One region of the Mesorhizobium sp. M2A.F.Ca.ET.043.02.1.1 genome, then DNA from elsewhere that is predicted to be linked to it. Evidence: predicted binding sites of a transcription regulator. Region 1 holds the regulator's gene; the other holds the start of a gene.
The links. Region 1 encodes LexA, which represses DNA repair genes until DNA is damaged. Its sites were predicted from a motif close to TGTTCNNNNTGTGTTCNG; they were not measured.

Region 1 (9,183 bases):
AACGACCGAAGGTCGTGCAGGCCTGAAATCGAAACGACCTTGCGTATGCGTTGCGCCACCATGGCGCCCAGCGGCGAAGTCGTCGTCGCCATCCGGCTGGCGAGATGTCCGCCGGCCGAATGTCCGGTCAGCATCAGCGGTCCCTCGACCATGGCCGCCGCTTTGCCGATCGCGGCCGCGACTTCATTGACGATGCCGCCGATCCTGGTTCGCGGGCACAGCGTATAGGAAGGCATGACGACGGCAAAGCCGCGGCCGACAGCGCCGGCGGCCAGATGCGACCAGGATGTCTTGTCCGATTCCATCCAGTAGCCGCCATGGATGAACACGACGAGCCCCTTCGGCGCGGCAGGCGGGAGGAAGAGATCGAACCGGCTGCGCGGCGCCTCGCCATAGACGATGTCGAGCCGCGCCCTGCCCTGCGCCAACAGCTTTTCGCGAAATGCCTGAGCTGGGCCGTCCCAGGCCGCCGGCCAGCGGTCGCCGCCAGCGATGTTCGCGCCGTTGGCGTAGGCGTCATCCCAGTCGACAATGCGGTGTCCCAGCACCGGCCCCTCCAGCGATCGGATCGATTTCGAGTTGTCTTTGTTCGGCATGCCATTCGAAGTCAGGTGACGGCCTCCTTGATCGCATAGCGCGCTTCCTGCCAGGCGCTCGTGCGCAGGATGTCTTCCAGCACCTCGACGGCGGCCCAGACATCCCGGTAGCCGACATAGAGTGGCGTGAAGCCGAAGCGAACGGTCGACGGCGCGCGGAAATCGCCGATCACGCCGCGCTCGATCAAGGCGCGCATCACCTGGTAGCCATGTGGATGGGCGAACGACACCTGGCTGCCGCGCTCGGCGCCGTTGCGCGGGCTTTCTAGCTCAAGACCGAACGCGCCGCATCGAGCTTCGACAAGGCGGATGAACAGATCCGTCAGCGCGACGCTCTTCTCGCGCACGGCCGTCATGTCGACTTCGTCCCAGAGATCCAGCGAACCTTTCAGCGCCCGCATCGACAGCATCGGCTGCGTTCCGCACAGGAATCGCCGGATGCCCGTGCCGGCGGCATAACCCTGCTCGAACGCGAACGGTCGGGCATGGCCCCACCAGCCGCTGAGCGGCTGGCTGATGTCGGGATGATGGCGGGTGGCGGCATAGATGAAGGCAGGCGCGCCCGGTCCGCCATTGAGATATTTGTAGGTGCAGCCGATCGCGAAATCGGCATTCGAGCCGTCGAGATCCACCGGCAGGGCGCCGGCCGTGTGGCAGAGGTCCCAGACGATCAGCGCGCCGGCGTCATGGGCCTTGCGGGTCAGGGCCGCCATATCGCGCAACCGGCCGGACTTGTAATTGACGTGGTTGACCAGGATGACCGCGACACGGTCGTCGATCAGTTCCTCGATCGTCGGCGCATCGACGCCCTCGAGCCGCAGCACCGCGCCGGGCCGCGTTTCGAGGACACCCCTCCGCCATGTAGAGGTCGGTCGGAAAGCTGTCGCCTTCGGCAACGATCACCGAGCGGTCGGGTCGCATCGCGAGCGCCGCATGCAGGACCTTGTAGATGTTGATCGAGGTGGTGTCGCATACGACCGTCTGGCCAGGCGCGGCGCCGATCAGACGCCCGAGCCGGTCGCCCAGCTTGACAGGCATGTCGAACCAGCCGGCGGTGTTCCAGGCACGGATGAGATCCTGCGCCCATTCCTGCTTCGCGGCCGTCTCGATCTCGTTGAAGACATTGATCGAAGCGGCGCCCAGTGAATTGCCATCAAGGTATATCACCCCTTCCGGCAGAACAAAGCGATCGCGCAAGGGGCGCAGCGGGTCCGCGGCGTCCATCGCCACGACCTCGGCAAGATCGGGAATTCCCCTCATGTGCTACCGCCTCCATTTCGACCCAGGCCGCTACATCCCTCCGGCGACCAAGGCGGTTGTCCCATCACCGTCCGCAACCCGGCAAGAACCTTCTGTCCTATGTTAGCTGGTCCATAGACGGCAAAGGCTGAGGATCGGAATCGTCGCCAAGGTTGGCATTTTGAGTTCGTTTCGTTCACGTTACGGTACATGGTTGGGTCAGCTGACTGGATCCCTTCAGCACCTCCGCGACGATGTCGCCTCTCAATTTCAGCATAAGGAGAATTGCAAAATCGAGCGGAATCAATGACACAGCCCAACCGGTGGCGGCCAGGCACCGTCGGATGCAACATTCTTTCGCCCGCCTTAAGAAATTCATTAAACTTTAAACGGTTGCGGAACACAACTGGAACAGATAGTGTTTGTTCTGGGTTTGTTTTTCTGATTCTGGTTTCGGAACCCGTGGGGGCCGCCAATGCTGACGCGCAAACAACATGAACTCCTGATGTTCATCCATGAACGCCTGAAGGAGAGCGGGATCCCTCCATCCTTCGACGAGATGAAGGAAGCGCTCGACCTCGCCTCGAAGTCCGGCATCCATCGGCTGATCACGGCGCTGGAAGAACGCGGCTTCATTCGCCGGCTACCGAACCGGGCGCGCGCGTTGGAAGTCTTGCGCCTGCCCGACTCGATCGCTCCCGGCCTGAACGCCGCGAAGAAATTTTCGCCAAGCGTCATCCAGGGCGGCCAGGGCAATCTAAGTCGAGAGGTCAAGCCGGCAGCGCCCTCACGTACGCCGACACCCAGCAATGATGACGACGCCGCTTCAGCCGTGTCCATTCCGGTGATGGGCCGCATCGCCGCCGGTGTGCCGATCGACGCCATTCAGCACCAGACGCATTCGATCTCGGTCCCGCCGGACATGATCATGGGCGGCGAGCATTATGCGCTGGAGGTCAAGGGCGACTCGATGATCGAGGCCGGCATCTTCGACGGCGACACCGTCATCATCCGAAACGCCAACACGGCGAGCCCGGGCGAGATCGTGGTGGCGCTCGTCGATGATGAGGAAGCGACGCTCAAGCGCTTCCGCCGCAAGGGCGCCTCGATCGCGCTGGAGGCCGCCAACCCGGCCTACGAGACCCGCATCTTCGGGCCGGATCGGGTCAAGGTGCAGGGCAAGCTCGTCGGGCTGATCCGCCGCTACTGATCCGGCTTCGAGGGCTTGGCCCTCTCAGGCTTTTCATAAGGCGGCAGTCCCCTCGCCTCGCGCGTGTATTTGCGCTGCTCGTGCCAGGGCCGATATGGCTTTTCGACCGCATATTGGATGGTTGCTCGCGCGGTTGCCGATTGTGGATCGAAGAAGACGGCGGCGCTGCCGTCACGCGCCAGTTGGCGCTTGGTGACGACAAGCACGCGCTGATCCCAGCAGGGATTGTAGGCCGTCGCATCGTTGATGACGATGAGGTCGGCAAAGCCGCAGGCGGGCCGTGCGCTGTCGCGGTTTTCGGCGAGCGCCACGATCGCGCTGGACGGATGCCGGCCAATGCAGAGGTCGCCGGTGCAATAGAAGGGCGAGCCTGGCGGCAGGTCGACCGGGTCGGCGATATCGAGAGCATCCTTGGCAAATGTCTCCGGCGGTACGATGTCCTCGGCCTTCAGCGCCCGCTTCCAATTGTCGGTGGTGAACTCGTTGGAGCGTTCGCGGTTGACGGCAAGCTCGCCGCCACCGATCGGCATCGCCACGAGATGCGCGTCCTCCGAGATCAGCACATCCGGCGTGCGCACATGCGGGATGGCCAGCAGCGCGGCGAGCGCGAAGGGCACAGCGGCAAGCCTTAGCCAGGTGGTGGCCATGGTCGCGATGACGAGCGCGATTGTCGCCAGCAGCACCGACTGGATCGAGATCAATCCCACGGCATCGACTGGCGAGCGCTCGGAAATCCATGCCGAAATGGAGATCATCGCTGTCAGGCCCTTGCCCATCACATAGAGGAAGGGACCGTCGAAGCCGAACGGCATGGCGAGCGCGCTCAACACGGCGAACGGCATGACAATCAGCGAGACGATCGGCATGACCGCCAGATTGGCCAGCAGGCTGAGCGGCGACACGCGCTGAAAATGCCAGATCGCAAACAGCAATGTCGCGCTGCCGGCGATGAGCGAGGTCACAGCGGCGCCGCCCACGCCAACCGCCAGTTTTCGCGACAGGAACCTCAGGAACGAACGCTTCACCGGCGGCGCGGTCGTTTTGCCCGCGCGATAATCGGCAAAGCCGGCATAGGCGCCGACCAGGGCCGCGGTGGCGGCGAAGGACATCTGGAAGCTCGGGCCGACCACTTCATGTGGCGAGACAAGGATGACGGCAATCGCCGAGATTGCCAGGTTGCGCATCGTCAAAGCCGCGCGGTCGAAGAGCACCGCTACAAGCATAACCGCAAGCATGATGAAGCTTCGCTCGGCCGCCACCACGATGCCGGAGATGACGAGGTAAGCGGCGATCAAGGCCAGCGCGATCGCTGCGGCGTATTTCTTCACCGGGCGGCGGGAGGAGAAATCGGGAAACAGCGCGAAGGCGCCGCGCAGCAGGAACATGATCGTGCCGGCGACCAGCGCCATGTGCAGGCCGGAGATCGAGATGATGTGATAGATGCCGGTCCGTCGCATCGACTCGTTGATCGCTTCCGGAATGCCCGCGCGCACGCCGACGATCAGCGCCGCCGCGATCTCGCCTTCGGAACCGCCAATGCTGCTCCGGATGTGGTCGGCGATCCCTTCGCGCGCGTTTTCCACGGCCGACGCAATGCGCGCTCCGAAGGGTGCCCCCGTTGTCGCCGTCGAAGACGGAGCCAACAGTTTTGGGTCGCCCAGGAAAAAGCCGCTGCCGCCGATGCCGCTAAAGTAGCTGTCGAAGGAAAAATCGTAGCTGTCCGGCCGGACCGGGCCGGTCGGGGGTAGCAGCTTGGCATAGCCGGTCAGCATCGATCCGACGGTCATGCCGGGCGGGATCCTGCGCGCCGACAGCCGAACGCGGTCCGGCGCGTAGCGCAGCGTCGGGTGCTCGGTGGACATGAGATCGATGGTCAGCCGCACACGGCCATTGGCCATCGCTTCGACGGTGACCAGGCGACCGGTCAGCCGGGTCTGGATTTCGGACCCCAGCATCGGCGTCGCCATCCGCCAGGTCTCCACCTTGGCCGCAAGAAAGCCGAACGCGCAGAAAAGCGATGCCATGAAGACAAGGTGCGCTTTCTGCCAGGAGCGCGACACCGTCGCGCAGACAGCCATCAGAGCCACCGCCGCAAGCGGCCTGTAGAGATCAGGCTCGGTGCTCAGCGAGAAGTAATAGATCACGCCGGCGGCCAGGAACACCGGCACCAGCAGGAAGCCGATGCCGCGGTCGAGCTCGGTAGTGGCAGCGATCGCAACGCTTCGCCGCAGCGCAGGAACCGAAACGCGGCCGAGTTGTTTGCGGATTCGGCCTACGGTACCTGTTGGCGACGCTGGCTGCAGCGCACCGTCACCGGGCGGCGGTAACTCGGTGGGCGGATGGAGTTCTGGAAGCGAAAGCGGCGCTTCTTCAGCGGGCTCGGCATGGGCAAACATCAGGCGCTCGCTGACGCCAGCTGTCGTTTCCCCGCCCTCCTCCGTGCCCCGGCCACGTCCAGCCATCGGGTCTGCCCCTTGCGCCCCAGACCGCCTATGGTACATGAACGCGCAAAGCGCGAAAGCCCGCGCGAAATATGCCGTTTCAGTGCTTCTTCGAGAGTTTCATGTCCGACAAGGTCGTCACCCGTTTTGCCCCCTCGCCCACCGGCTACCTGCATATTGGCGGGGCGCGCACGGCGCTGTTCAACTGGCTCTATGCCAGGCACACCGGCGGCACGATGCTGCTGCGTATCGAGGACACTGATCGCGAGCGCTCCACCGAAGCCGCCACGGCCGCCATTCTCGACGGATTGACCTGGCTTGGCCTTTCCTGGGATGGCGACGCCGTCTCCCAGTTCGAGCGGGCTCCGCGCCATCGCGAGGTGGCCGAGGAACTCGTGCGCCTGGGCAAGGCCTATTACAGCTATGAGACGCCGGCGGAGCTGGAAGCGATGCGCGACGCAGCGAGAGCCAAGGGCCTGCCGCCGCGTTACAACGGCCAGTGGCGCGACCGCGATCCGTCCGAGGCACCGGCAGGCGTCAAGGGCGCGATCCGCATCAAGGCGCCGACCGAGGGCGAGACGGTCGTCCATGACCGCGTGCAGGGAGAGGTGCGCTTTCCCAACAAGGATCTCGACGACTTCATCATCCTGCGCTCGGACGGCAACCCGACCTACATGCATGCCGTCGTCGTCGACGACCACGACATGGGCGTCACCCACATCATCCGCGGCGACGATCACCTGACCAACGCCGCGCGCCAGACGGTGATCTACAACGCCATGGACTGGGCGGTGCCGTCGATGTCGCACATCCCGCTGATCCACGGCGCCGACGGCGCCAAGCTGTCGAAGCGGCACGGCGCGCTGGGTGTCGAGGCCTATCGCGCCATGGGCTATCTGCCGGAAGCCTTGCTCAACTATTTGGCGCGGCTCGGCTGGAGCCATGGCGACGACGAGGTGATGTCGATCAAGGACATGATCGCCTGGTTCGACATCGGCGACGTCAACAAGGGCGCTGCCCGCTTCGACTTCGCCAAGCTCGAGGCGCTGAACGGCGTGCATATGCGCAAGATGGACGATCGGGCGCTGTTCGATATCTTCGTCGCCACTCTGCCCTATCTCGAAGGCGGTCCGGCGCTCGCCGCAAAGCTCGATGACAAGCGAAAGGCGCAGCTGCTTGCCGCCATGCCCGGCCTCAAGGAGCGGGCAAAAACCCTGGTGGAGCTGGCCGACGGCGCGGCTTTCCTGTTTGCCGAGCGTCCGCTGTCGCTGGACGAGAAGGCGGCGGGCTTGCTCAGCGCGGATGCGCGCGCGATTCTGCGCGGCGCGCATGGCGCGTTGTCTTCTGTCCAGGGCGAGTGGAGCGCCGCCTCGGCGGAGGCTTCGATCCGCGAGTTCGCGCAGGCTGGCGGGTACAAGCTTGGCGCGGTGGCCCAACCACTGAGAGCCGCGCTGACCGGCCGCAGCACATCGCCTGGCGTGTTCGACGTACTGGCCGTGCTGGGCCGCCAGGAAAGCCTGGCGCGCATTGGAGATCAAATCGATTAGGAGCGAACTGGCCCAAGAAGATTGGCATTGAAAGGTGTGTTTCGCAGTGCAACATTAGGCCTTGGCCCAATCTGGCACGCACCTCCTAAAATGCGGTGGCGAGTTCGCGCATTCCGGTGACTTCGACGTGTCGTTTGCAGGAATTGCCTTGCCGGCATGAGGATACAAGGGAGTTTGAGAATGAGCGAAGCTGCGACAAAACTGGAACCGGGCAGCAAGGCGCACGAGTCGACCGCCAGGCTCGAACTCGCCGGCAAGACCCATGAATTCAAGGTGCGAAGCGGGTCGACCGGGCCTGACGTCATCGACATCGGCGCGCTCTACAGCACCACCGGCGCCTTCACCTACGACCCCGGCTTCACCTCCACTGCAAGCTGCGAGTCGGCAATCACCTTCATCGACGGCGACGCCGGCATCCTTTTGCATCGCGGCTATCCGATCGACCAGCTTGCCGAACATGGCGACTTCCTCGAAGTCTGCTACCTCCTGCTCTACGGGGAACTCCCGACCAAGGCGCAGAAGGAGGATTTCGACTATCGCGTGACGCGCCACACCATGGTGCACGAGCAGATGTCGCGCTTCTTCACCGGCTTCCGCCGCGACGCGCACCCGATGGCCGTCATGTGCGGCGTGGTCGGCGCGCTGTCGGCCTTCTACCACGACTCGACCGACATCTCGGACCCGTATCAGCGCATGGTCGCCTCGATGCGCCTGATCGCCAAGATGCCGACCATCGCGGCGATGGCCTACAAATACCATATCGGCCAGCCCTTCATTTATCCGAAGAACGATCTCGGCTTCGCCGCCAATTTCCTGCACATGTGCTTTGCCGTGCCGTGCGAGGAGTACAAGATCAATCCGGTGCTGGCGCGCGCCATGGAGCGCATCTTCATCCTGCACGCCGACCACGAGCAGAACGCCTCGACCTCGACGGTTCGCCTCGCCGGCTCTTCCGGCGCCAATCCGTTCGCTTGCATCGCCGCCGGCATCGCCTGCCTGTGGGGCCCGGCGCATGGCGGCGCCAACGAAGCGGCGCTGAACATGCTGGGCGAGATCGGCCATGTCGATCACATCCCGGAGTTCATTGCCCGCGCCAAGGACAAGAACGACCCGTTCCGACTGATGGGCTTCGGCCATCGCGTCTACAAGAACTACGATCCGCGCGCCAAGATCATGCAGAAGACCGCGCATGAGGTGTTGGGCGAGCTCGGCATCAAGGACGATCCGTTGCTCGACATCGCGATGGAACTGGAGAAGATCGCGCTAACTGACGCTTACTTCATCGAAAAGAAGCTCTACCCGAACGTCGACTTCTATTCTGGCATCACGCTGAAGGCGCTCGGCTTCCCCACAACCATGTTCACCGTTCTGTTCGCGGTCGCGCGCACCGTCGGCTGGATCGCGCAGTGGAAGGAAATGATCGAAGACCCGCACCAGAAGATCGGCCGCCCGCGCCAGCTCTACACCGGCGCCACCGAGCGCGACTACGTGCCGATTGCGAAAAGGTAATTGAGCGAATAGCGAGATAGCGAGTAGCGAATAGGGGAAAGAAGGCAAACCGACAGCCCCACTCGCTATTCGCTACTCCCTATTCGCTCTCTTGATACACCCCATCACCACTTCCGCGGCGATCTCGCCGGAGGGCCGTTCGGTCACCATGCGCCGGGCAATTTCGGCAAAGCCCGCCTTTTGCCAAGCGCGCATGCCGGTGTCGGCAAACAGGGCCTCAAGTTGCCGGGCAAGGTTCTCCGGCCGGACATACTGGTCGTAGAATTCCGGAACAAGCGTGCGGTCGGAAATCAGGTTGGGCAGCAGGGCCGACCAAGTCGTCACCATATGCTGCAGCAGCTGGCGCGCAATCGGGTCCAGCTTATAGCAGGAAACCATCGGAACGCCGGCAAGCGCCAACTCGAGCGACACCGTTCCAGACGCGATCAATGCCGCATCGGCCTTGCCGAAGGCCTGCCATTTGCGCTCTGGCTCGGTGATGATTTCCGGCTTGTCATCCCAACTGGCGACCGAAGCCTTCACCAGCTCGGTGACATGCGGCACCGTCGGCAACAGCAGGCGCAGGCGATGGCCGCGTTGGCGCAGCACAGACATCGCCTTGCCGAACGGTTCCATCAGCCGGCGAACCTCGCCGCGCCGCG
Region 2 (9,183 bases), 1.0 Mb from region 1:
ACCACCAGACCCATCATCGCGGCCAGGCGCACATGGTGCTGACCGTGCTCGGCCGCCCTTCGGTGCCGCTCGATCTGGCGCTGTTCCAGCGCTCCGAGGAAGGCCGCGCCTATGCCTGAAGCATAAGCTCCGGGAACCCGCACGTTTCTGCTGCGGTTCGTTGCGAATGGCGCTTGCTGCGGGAAGTGTTTTTTGTTTGCTTTACAATTTAAATTTCGAAGAAAAGTCGAAAATTTATTTAACAATTCGATATAGCAACAAGAACAAAAAAGTATTACTGCAAATACGGTACGAAACTGAGGCGTGAATTTCGGCGTAGATATGTATGCCCACGGCGTCAGTCAAAGAACGCGGTGCCTGGATGATGCAGTGCAGCATATTCCGTCTAAGAGGAGAGTGTCATGCCAAGTATCATTCGGGAATTGCATAAAGTCCTTACTTGCGGCGCGGTCATCGCTATTTTGGCGGTTCCGGGCCATGCCGCAAGTCTTGGATTGGGTGGTGTCGGCGGCGTGTCCGTCGGTGGTAATGGCGCCAGCGCTAACGTCGGCGGCGCGAGCGGTGCCAATGCGGATGCCTCCTTTGGGGGAAGCAGCACGGCCTCCATCGGCGGCACCAACGGCGCCAACGCTGGCGTTTCGCTTGGCGGCGGCCAGGCGGCGGATGCGGCGGTGTCCCTGGGCGGGACCGATACCGGAGCCACCACCTCGATCGGCACCAGCGGCTCCAATGTCGGCATCGGGACGCTTGGAGCTTCCGCCGGTGTCGGTGTCGGCATACCGGGCACTCCAGGAGTTCCGGGCACCCCCGGCACTTCGGTCACCACCAAGCCTTCGGCCGCTGTTGCGCAGATGTCGGGTACCCAACTTGCGCGCATGAAGAAGCGCAGCGCCGACGTGCTTTCCAGCGAAGGAACCTATGATGCCGATCTGAGGGCGCTCTGCCTGATGATTTCGCGTCGCTGACATATGCTGCAAGACAGCCCGGTCGGGAGTGCCGGACCGGCCGTGAGGGCTCTGCGGCATCTCCTACCGCATCGCCGCCATGGCTGGCGGTGCGTTGACGAGAACCTCCGGCCAGTCGGGAAGCCTGCTGCTTTTGGCGGCGGGCTTTCTGCTTGCCTGCCGCCAAGGGCGGTTCCGACGGCCTGTTAACCACACTTGCATTGAAGCTAATATGTTAGGACTTCCTTTGCGCTCGCGCTCCACAATAAGCCGGTAGCAGTGGGAGCAACGGCATGCGCATCGATTTGTCCCCGACAAGCTGGGGTAGGGTCGTGGTGGTCACCGCCGCCGGCACAGCCTTTTTCATTGCCGTCGCCTTCTTCGTCGATTCCTTCAATTTTCCCTCGCTGTCGCCGCAGGCGCTGCTGTGGGCGAAACTCACGGATCTTTTCCTGCCGCTTGTCCTCGGCGGCTCCTTTCTGTTCTTCCTGATGTGGAAGATGCGCCAGCTGGCGATCACGCAAAAGGAGCTCAGCGTCATCGCCGCGACCGACAGCTTGACCGCGGTCTTCAACCGCGGCGCCTTCTCGATGCTGGTCGAGGCCTATCTCGACCAGGCACGCGACCAGACGGTCGCCGACGCCGGCGCGCTGCTGATCGTCGATGCCGACCATTTCAAGTCGATCAATGACCGCCTGGGCCACGACTGCGGCGACCAGGCGCTGAGGTTGATCGCCGCGACGATCAAGGGGCAACTGCATGGCGCCGACATCGTCGGACGCATCGGCGGCGAAGAATTCGCGGTCTTCCTGCCCGGCGCCGATGCCACACGCTCCTTCCTGGTCGCCGAATCCATCAGGCGCCGCATTCGCGAGGCCGAATTTGCCCCCGACGGGCGGCCCTGGCCGCTTTCCGTGAGTATCGGCGGCATCGCCTTCAGCGGCCCGACCACCTACCACGACGTGTTCCAGGTCGCCGACCGCCATCTCTACAAGGCCAAGTCCAACGGCCGCGACCAGGTGAGCTTCGAGAGCCGGCGCAGCGGGACGGCTGGCAATGCCGGCGGCACCATGCACTAAAGCATGTCTCCCGAAAGTGGGAAACGGTTTCGGGATAAAGACATGCGTAAAATCAAAAACCCAAAGCGCATGGAGCGAATCTGAAAGATCGCGACGCGCTTTAGGCGTCCCTTAGCACCATCAACGGTCCGTTCATCCTTTGGCGGCTAGTGTCGGCGGCTGACCTCAGCCGATCCGCGAGCGACCGTATTCGATCTCATCGACTTCAAGGCGGTGCTGATCATCGCCCTCATCTTCATCCCGCTGGAGCAGCTCCTGCCGCTCAATGGCGAGCAGTCGGCGACGCGCCGGCATTGGCTGAACGACGTTTTCTACCTGCTCTTCAACGGCATTGTCATCAAGGCCGGCATAGTATTGGTGGTTGGCGCGGCGATGCTGCTGGCGCAGCGTTTCGTTCCCGAGGCGCTCACCGCCGCCGTTCAGTCGCAGCCTGTGTGGCTGCAGGCGATCGAGGCTCTGCTCATCGCCGACATCGGCTTCTACCTCGCCCATCGCGCCTTTCACGCGGTGCCGTTCCTGTGGCGCCTCCACGCCATCCACCACTCGATCGAGGAGATGGACCGGCTGGCCGCGCACCGCGTGCAGCCGGTGGACCAGATCCTGACCAAGTCGGCTTCGTTCTTGCCGCTGTTCGCGCTGGGTTTTTCCGCCGAGGCGGTTCTCATCTACGTGCTTGATCTACCAGTGGCAGTCGGTGTTCATCCACTCCAATACGCGCATCAAATTCGGGCCGCTGAAATGGCTGATTGCCTCGCCGCAGTTCCATCACTGGCACCACGCCAACGAACGCGACGCCTATGACAAGAACTTCGCCGGCCAATTGCCCTTTCTCGACCTGATCGGCGGCACTTTGTTCATGCCGCCGCGGATGCCAGAAAAATATGGTGTCGACGAGCCTGTGCCGCAGCTCTACCACCGGCAGCTCGTCTATCCTTTCGTCGCAGCGGCCGAACCGGCCGCGATCGCCGAAGCCTCGGCCGCCGGCAAGCCCGAATAACGGCAAGGAAAAGCCTCTCGTCAGGTGAACTGAGCCGGGGGCAGTTCATAGGCGGTGGGCCTGAGAAGATCGCCGTAAATCAGGCGGCAAAACCGCCATAGCCGCGCGCGACCGGCTTCACCGAAACGATCGGCTGGTCCGACGGCCACAGGATGCCGGCGGTCACCGCGAAGGTGATCAGCGCATCGCGCGCGGCCTCGGCCGAGATTTCTCGGGCCCGTGCCGCCTCGCAGGCCTTTACCGCGGCGCCGTAGCTCAGCCGCCGCCGCGATGGCGGAAACTCGGTCAGGAATTCATGCATGGCGGACAGCGAGGCGATCATGCGCTTATGGCCGGCGCCGACGCTGAGGGCGACCGGGGTGAAGAACATCCTGTCGTACATTGAGACCTCGTCTGTTGGCTGCGGAGGCGGCGGGCCTCCGGTCTGGGAAGGGACGCCACACAACGCGGCTTGCGGCGTGAGGTTCCGCGCACGCCGATTTTTCCGTCTTGGACCTGATCCGTCGCGTGAATCGGCAGGAGGGGGCAGGCGGCCTATTTCCACATGCCGCGCATGCGGGCGCCAAGGTCGACCTTGACGCCTGGCCGCTGGCGCGGGTCGTCCTTGAGCGCCGCACTCGCCCAGGACGACTGCTCGAAGGCCGGAAGCATCGAGGCCGGGATGAAGCGGGTGCGCGAGGCATAGACATGGCGGTCGCCGCGCGCAGCCTGGTTGTGCGGATAAAAGCGCTGCGGCACCACCAGATGCAAACTGTCCTTGGCCCTGGTCATCGCCACATAGAGCAGCCGGCGTTCCTCCTCGATGTCCTCCTTGGTGCCGACCCCGAGATCGGCCGGGATGCAGCCATCGACCGTGTTCAGCACGAAGACGTTCTTCCATTCCTGGCCCTTGGCCGAATGGATGGTCGACAGGATGAGGTAATCCTCGTCGCGATGCGGCGCCCCGGCCTGGTCGCTGGTGGCGTCGGGCGGATCGAGCGTCAGCTCGGTCAGGAAGCGTTCGCGCGACGGATAGGTCGAGGCGATCTGCTCGAGCTGGATGAGATCGGCCCGGCGCGTGATCGCATCCTCATGGATGCGCTCCATATGCGGTTCGTACCAGAGCCTGATCCGTTCGAGGTCGGCCGGCCATTTGGCGCCGGCGCGTAGGCCGCTATAGATGTCGAGGAACACCGGCCAATCCTGCGCGGCGCGCTGCGGCGGCCGGAAGCGGGCAAGGCCGAGCGTCTCGTCGAGCGACGTCGCCATGGCATCCACGATCTGCGAGGCGGCGGACGGCCCGATGCCCGGCATCAGCTGCAGCACGCGGAAACCGGCGACGCGGTCGCGTGGGTTCTCGGCGAAGCGCAGCATCGCCAGCATGTCCTTGACATGCGCGGCGTCGAGGAATTTCAAGCCGCCGAACTTGACGAAGGGGATGTTGCGACGCGTCAGCTCCACCTCCAGCGGCCCGCTGTGGCTCGAGGTGCGAAACAGCACCGCCTGCGCCTTCAGCGCCGTGCCGGCCTCGCGTTCGGCCAGGATCGCCTGGCAGACATAATTCGCCTGCTCGGCCTCGTCGCGTACGCTGACCAGCTGCGGCCTGTGCGAGGAACGGCGCTCGGTCCACAGATTCTTGGTGAAGCGTTCGCTGGCCTCGCCGATCACCCTGTTGGCGGCTGCCAGGATCGTCTCGGTCGAGCGGTAGTTGCGCTCCAGCATGACGATCTCGGCGGGCTTCGCGAATTGTTTCGGGAAATCGAGGATGTTGCGCACTTCCGCGGCGCGGAAGGAATAGATCGACTGCGCGTCATCGCCCACCACCGTCAGGCCGGCGCCGTCCGGTTTCAGCGCCAGGAGGATCGAAGCCTGCAGCCGGTTGGTGTCCTGGTACTCGTCGACCAGCACGTGGTCGAAGCGGGAACCGAGATGAGCGGCGATTTCCGGCTCGGCCGCCATCTGCGCCCAGTAGAGCAGCAGGTCGTCGTAATCGAGCACGTTCTGCGCCTGCTTGGCCTCGACATAGGCCGCGAAAAGCTCCTTCAGTTGCTCCGCCCATGCCGCGCACCAGGGGAAGGCGGAGCCGAGCACCTCGTCCAGTGGCGCCTGCGCGTTCACCGCCCGCGAATAGATCTGCAGGCAGGTGCCTTTGGTCGGAAAGCGGCTTTCGGTTTTCGAGAATCCCAGCTCATGCCGTGCAAGGTTCATCAGGTCGGCCGAATCCTCGCGGTCATGGATGGTGAAGGCCGGGTCGAGGCCGATCTGCTCGGCATAGTCGCGCAGCAGCCTGGCGCCGATGCCGTGGAAAGTGCCGGCCCAGGCCAGCGCGTCGCCGATGATCGCCGCGTCGCGCCCCAGCACCTCGCCGGCAATGCGCTCGACCCGCTTGGCCATCTCGGCCGCGGCACGACGGGAGAAGGTCATCAGCAGGATGCGGCGCGGATCGGCGCCCTTGACGATGAGATGGGCGACGCGATGCGCCAGCGTGTTGGTCTTGCCGGAGCCGGCGCCCGCGATCACCAGCAGCGGCGCCGCCACCTTGCCGTCGCCATGCACCACCGCCAGCCGCTGCTCATCATTCAGCCGGGCAAGATAAGCGGGCGTCTCGAAGGACGAATCACGAGCGGCGATGTTCATCGCCCATCAAGCATCGTTTCCGCTTTGTTCGCAATAATTTCCTCGCGTTGCGGGAGAGCCGGGAGGGGACCGCAGCGGCCGGAGAGGAGGCTGAGCCGGTGGTGGGTGGGCGCATACATTCTCTATGGAGCGCTGGTCGACCCCCACTCCGTCTCGGCTTCGCCGAGCCACCTCTCCCCCGATCGACGGGGTAGAGGAAAAGCGCCGAGCTTCCAGCAACGCTCCCTTCCTTTCCCTCCGGAGGGGGAAGGTGGCGCTGCGAAGCAGCGACGGATTGGGGGAACCACGTGGCAATCAAACCTCAGGTCGATCAGTCACGCCGTCACAGACGATGTGTGCATGGCGTAGAAGAAGGTGGGCCGAGCAAGGGCGCTACCGCTTCGGCTCCACCCCCATTGCCGCCGACTGGCGCCGCAACTTGCGCCTCTCATCGCCCGGCATGTCCAGCGGCGCGACATCGCCAGGCACCTCGTTGATGATCCTCACGGCGACGCGATAGGCGGTGTAGGCGAAAAGGCCGGTAAGCAGCAGGCGGATCATCATCGTCTCCTCATGCGGTTGATTGGCTTTCAACCGGACGCGGACCGGTTGGTTCCGCCTCACGCGCAACCAAACCGCCATCGCCTCGTTTGCCCTTTATGAAAGGGGCGAACGAGAGGAGGTCGTCATGATGAAGCTTCCTGTGCTGCTGGCTCTTGCGGCAGGGCTCGTGCTCGCCGCCTGCGACAACAGTGTGCAACCCACCAAGGCGCCGGGCGACGAAGTCAACCAGAACCCTCAGGTCGACAAGAACCCGGTGCCGAAATCGACCACGGGCGGCGACCAGCCGGGCACGCCTCCGAAGCAATAGGGCAGGGCGAGTCGGGTTATCGTCGGCCCTAAAGGTCAAGTTATCGTCGGGCTGGAAGAAGGCCGGCGCTGCTTGGGAGGAAGCTGGATAGCGCCGGCCAAGCGGGAAAATCAGGCCCGCCGCGCAATCCAACATAGCTGAGTCTCGGCCTTGCGTCATGGTGCGATCGCGCTAGCCGGCTACAGTCAGTGGAAACACCCGGAAAATCCTGACGCTGCGCGAGCGGCGCTGCTTAGGCCACCGCCGCGCGTGCCGGCTGTCCGCCGGTGATCTCCATGTCGAGTTGGCGCTGCGTCAGCGCCGCTTCGGCCAGGATCCATTGCTTGAACAGTTCCACCTTGCGGGCGCCGAGCGCCTTGATGGGGCTGACGAAGTACCAGCCCGCCGTGTTGGGATGGTGGACCGCGAAGGGGGCTACCAGCCTTTCGGCACGGATGTCGCTTGCCATGTAGGCGCGGTTGGCGACGGCGAAGCCCATGCCGGCATTGGCCGCTTCGTAGGACATCATGCAGCTGTCGAAATAGACGCTTCTCGTCTCGCCAAGCACGAAGCTCGCGCCGGCGAAGCCCAGCCACGACTGCCAGTTCTGCGTGCAGGTGTCCGAATGCAGCAGCGTGAAGTAGCGCAGGTCCTCCGGCACCACCTTCGACAGCGGCTTGTCGCCCAGCACGTCGTGAAACAGCTTGCGGCTGCACACCGGCGTCAGGTCTTCCTTGAACAGCAGTTCCGAGGTGAGGCCGGGGAAATTGCCGTCGCCGTAGCGGATCTCGAGATCATATTCCGAGGTCGCGAATTCATGCGTGGCGTAGGATGTCGACACCCGCATCTCGATGTCGGGATATTGCTGCTGGAAGGTCATCAGCCTGGGAAACAGCCAGCGCGCCGCGAAGGTCGGCAGCACGCAGATCCGCAGCACATGCGCCTGCGACTGGCCGGTGGCCTCCATGCTGGCCGCCACGATCCGTTCCAGCGCCTCGCGCACGCGCGCCACATAGGTCTCGCCCTCCGGCGTCAGCGACACCGCGTTGCCGCCGCGCTCGAAGATCTTGAAGCGCAGCTGGTCCTCCAGGCTCTTCACGCGCTGGCTGACGGCGGAAGCGGTGATAAACTGCTCTTCGCCGGCGCGTGTGAAATTCCTGTGCCTCGCGGCGCTTTCCACGATTTTCAGCGAGTTGAGGTTGACCTGACTGAGCAGACGCACGGGGTTTCGACCTTAAGCTGGGCTTACGCTACCACCAGCATTCCTAAATTTACAGGGGTAGGCGTTTAAATGACTGTTAACCAAGTGTTGCCCCCATCTTGGAGAAAGTACAATGAACGCCCATACAATTCCCGAACTGCGCTGTGCAATGAGCCGCGAGGCCATCATTGGTCATGAGACGGCCTGGAAAGTGTCGGGCTTCGGCGTCGCCCAGTATCGTCACGGTTACGACCCGGCTCTGCTTGCCGCGATCGAGGAAGCCGCCCTGAAGCTGAAGGCCAGCCATGCCGTTCACAAACATCTCGACCTCACCTTTATCACCGGCGCGGACCGCTATATTCCCGAGATCAAGGAGCTTTTACACGACAAGCTGCGCTTGGAAAGGCTGTCCGACATGATGGGCACCAAGCTCGAACCCTATCCACTGTCGATCGTCGGTTCGACCGTCACCTTCATGAACCCGAGGGACGGCGCCGTCGAATGGCATTGCGACGGCGTCCCGGTGACGGAGCTGATCCCGCTGTCGATCAGCGACCCTCTCATCGGCGGTCATCTTGAGATCTATTGCGACGATTCCGAGACCGGCCGCTCGATCCTGGAATCCGGCCGCGACCTGCCGCGCAACAAGGTCATGCGCATCGACCACAAGATGAACTACGCCACGCTCGGCCAGTTCCTGGGCGTGCTCCACCGCACCGCGCCGATCCAGCTCGGCGAGCGCGTCACGCTGGTGCTCAACCAGCGCTCGGCGACCAAGCCGTATGTCGACGATAACCGAATGTTTTACCTCGCCGCCGACAATGACCATGACCGTGCCTGGGTGAACGAGCTGGCCGAGGATGTCTGGACCAACCAGCTGCCCGCCTATCGCCGCCATGCCGAGGAGCATCCCATGCCGCAGCCCGCCGCGGAGCCGGTTTCCGGCGGAGCAAGGGAGTCTTGGTAGTGACCAACGATCCGGTCGAGCGCCAGCCGCGCCCAGCGTCGCTGAGCCTCGGCCCGGCCGTGGCGGACTGTCGAGACCATCCCAGCGCCGCCCCGGCGGCGGCGCTGGCCTTCGCCCTCGGCGCCGTGGCGCTGTGGGCGACCAACGCCCTGGTCGGCAAGACGCTGCTTGCCCTCTATCCGGTATCGCAAGTGCAGTTCCTCCAATTTTGCGGGGCGGCCGTCGTGTTTGCGCTGATCCGACTTTTCCCTTCTCCCCTTGTGGGAGAAGGTGGCCTCGCGAAGCGAGGTCGGATGAGGGGTGCTGGACGGATCGCCGACGCTGGAGTTTCTTCCAACACCCCTCATCCGTCTCGGCGCTCCGCGCCGATCCACCTTCTCCCACAAGGGGAGAAAGAAAGAGTCTCGCTTGCCGCCTATGCCGTCGGCTTCCTGGGGCTGGTCGGCACCATGGTGTTGCAATATATCGGCTTCGCCTCGATGCCGGTCATCGAGGCGAACCTCGTCGCCTATACTTGGCCGCTGATGACCGCCGCGGCCGCTATTCTGCT

Region 2: the regulator LexA is predicted to act here: its motif matches at 5,662-5,679, upstream of EJ068_RS26845 (ATP-dependent helicase).

The regions. Positions count from the first base shown of each region.
Region 1 covers NZ_CP034445.1:6,657,103-6,666,285, forward strand. Annotated here, with positions in the region: gene EJ068_RS32215 (alpha/beta hydrolase) at 1-548, opposite strand, end outside; partial or broken gene kynU (kynureninase) at 608-1,856, opposite strand; gene lexA (transcriptional repressor LexA) at 2,311-3,045, shown strand; gene EJ068_RS32230 (ComEC/Rec2 family competence protein) at 3,039-5,507, opposite strand; gene gltX (glutamate--tRNA ligase) at 5,609-7,033, shown strand; gene gltA (citrate synthase) at 7,214-8,542, shown strand; gene lpxB (lipid-A-disaccharide synthase) at 8,615-9,183, opposite strand, start outside.
Region 2 covers NZ_CP034445.1:5,648,819-5,658,001, forward strand. Annotated here, with positions in the region: gene EJ068_RS26820 (DinB family protein) at 1-119, shown strand, start outside; gene EJ068_RS26825 (hypothetical protein) at 402-965, shown strand; gene EJ068_RS26830 (GGDEF domain-containing protein) at 1,238-2,023, shown strand; gene EJ068_RS26835 (sterol desaturase family protein) at 2,237-2,824, shown strand; gene EJ068_RS33740 (sterol desaturase family protein) at 2,718-3,020, shown strand; gene EJ068_RS26840 (DUF982 domain-containing protein) at 3,100-3,402, opposite strand; gene EJ068_RS26845 (ATP-dependent helicase) at 3,555-5,636, opposite strand; gene EJ068_RS32795 (hypothetical protein) at 6,009-6,179, opposite strand; gene EJ068_RS26850 (hypothetical protein) at 6,304-6,486, shown strand; gene EJ068_RS26855 (LysR substrate-binding domain-containing protein) at 6,719-7,687, opposite strand; gene EJ068_RS32800 (hypothetical protein) at 7,800-8,633, shown strand; gene EJ068_RS26875 (DMT family transporter) at 8,675-9,183, shown strand, end outside.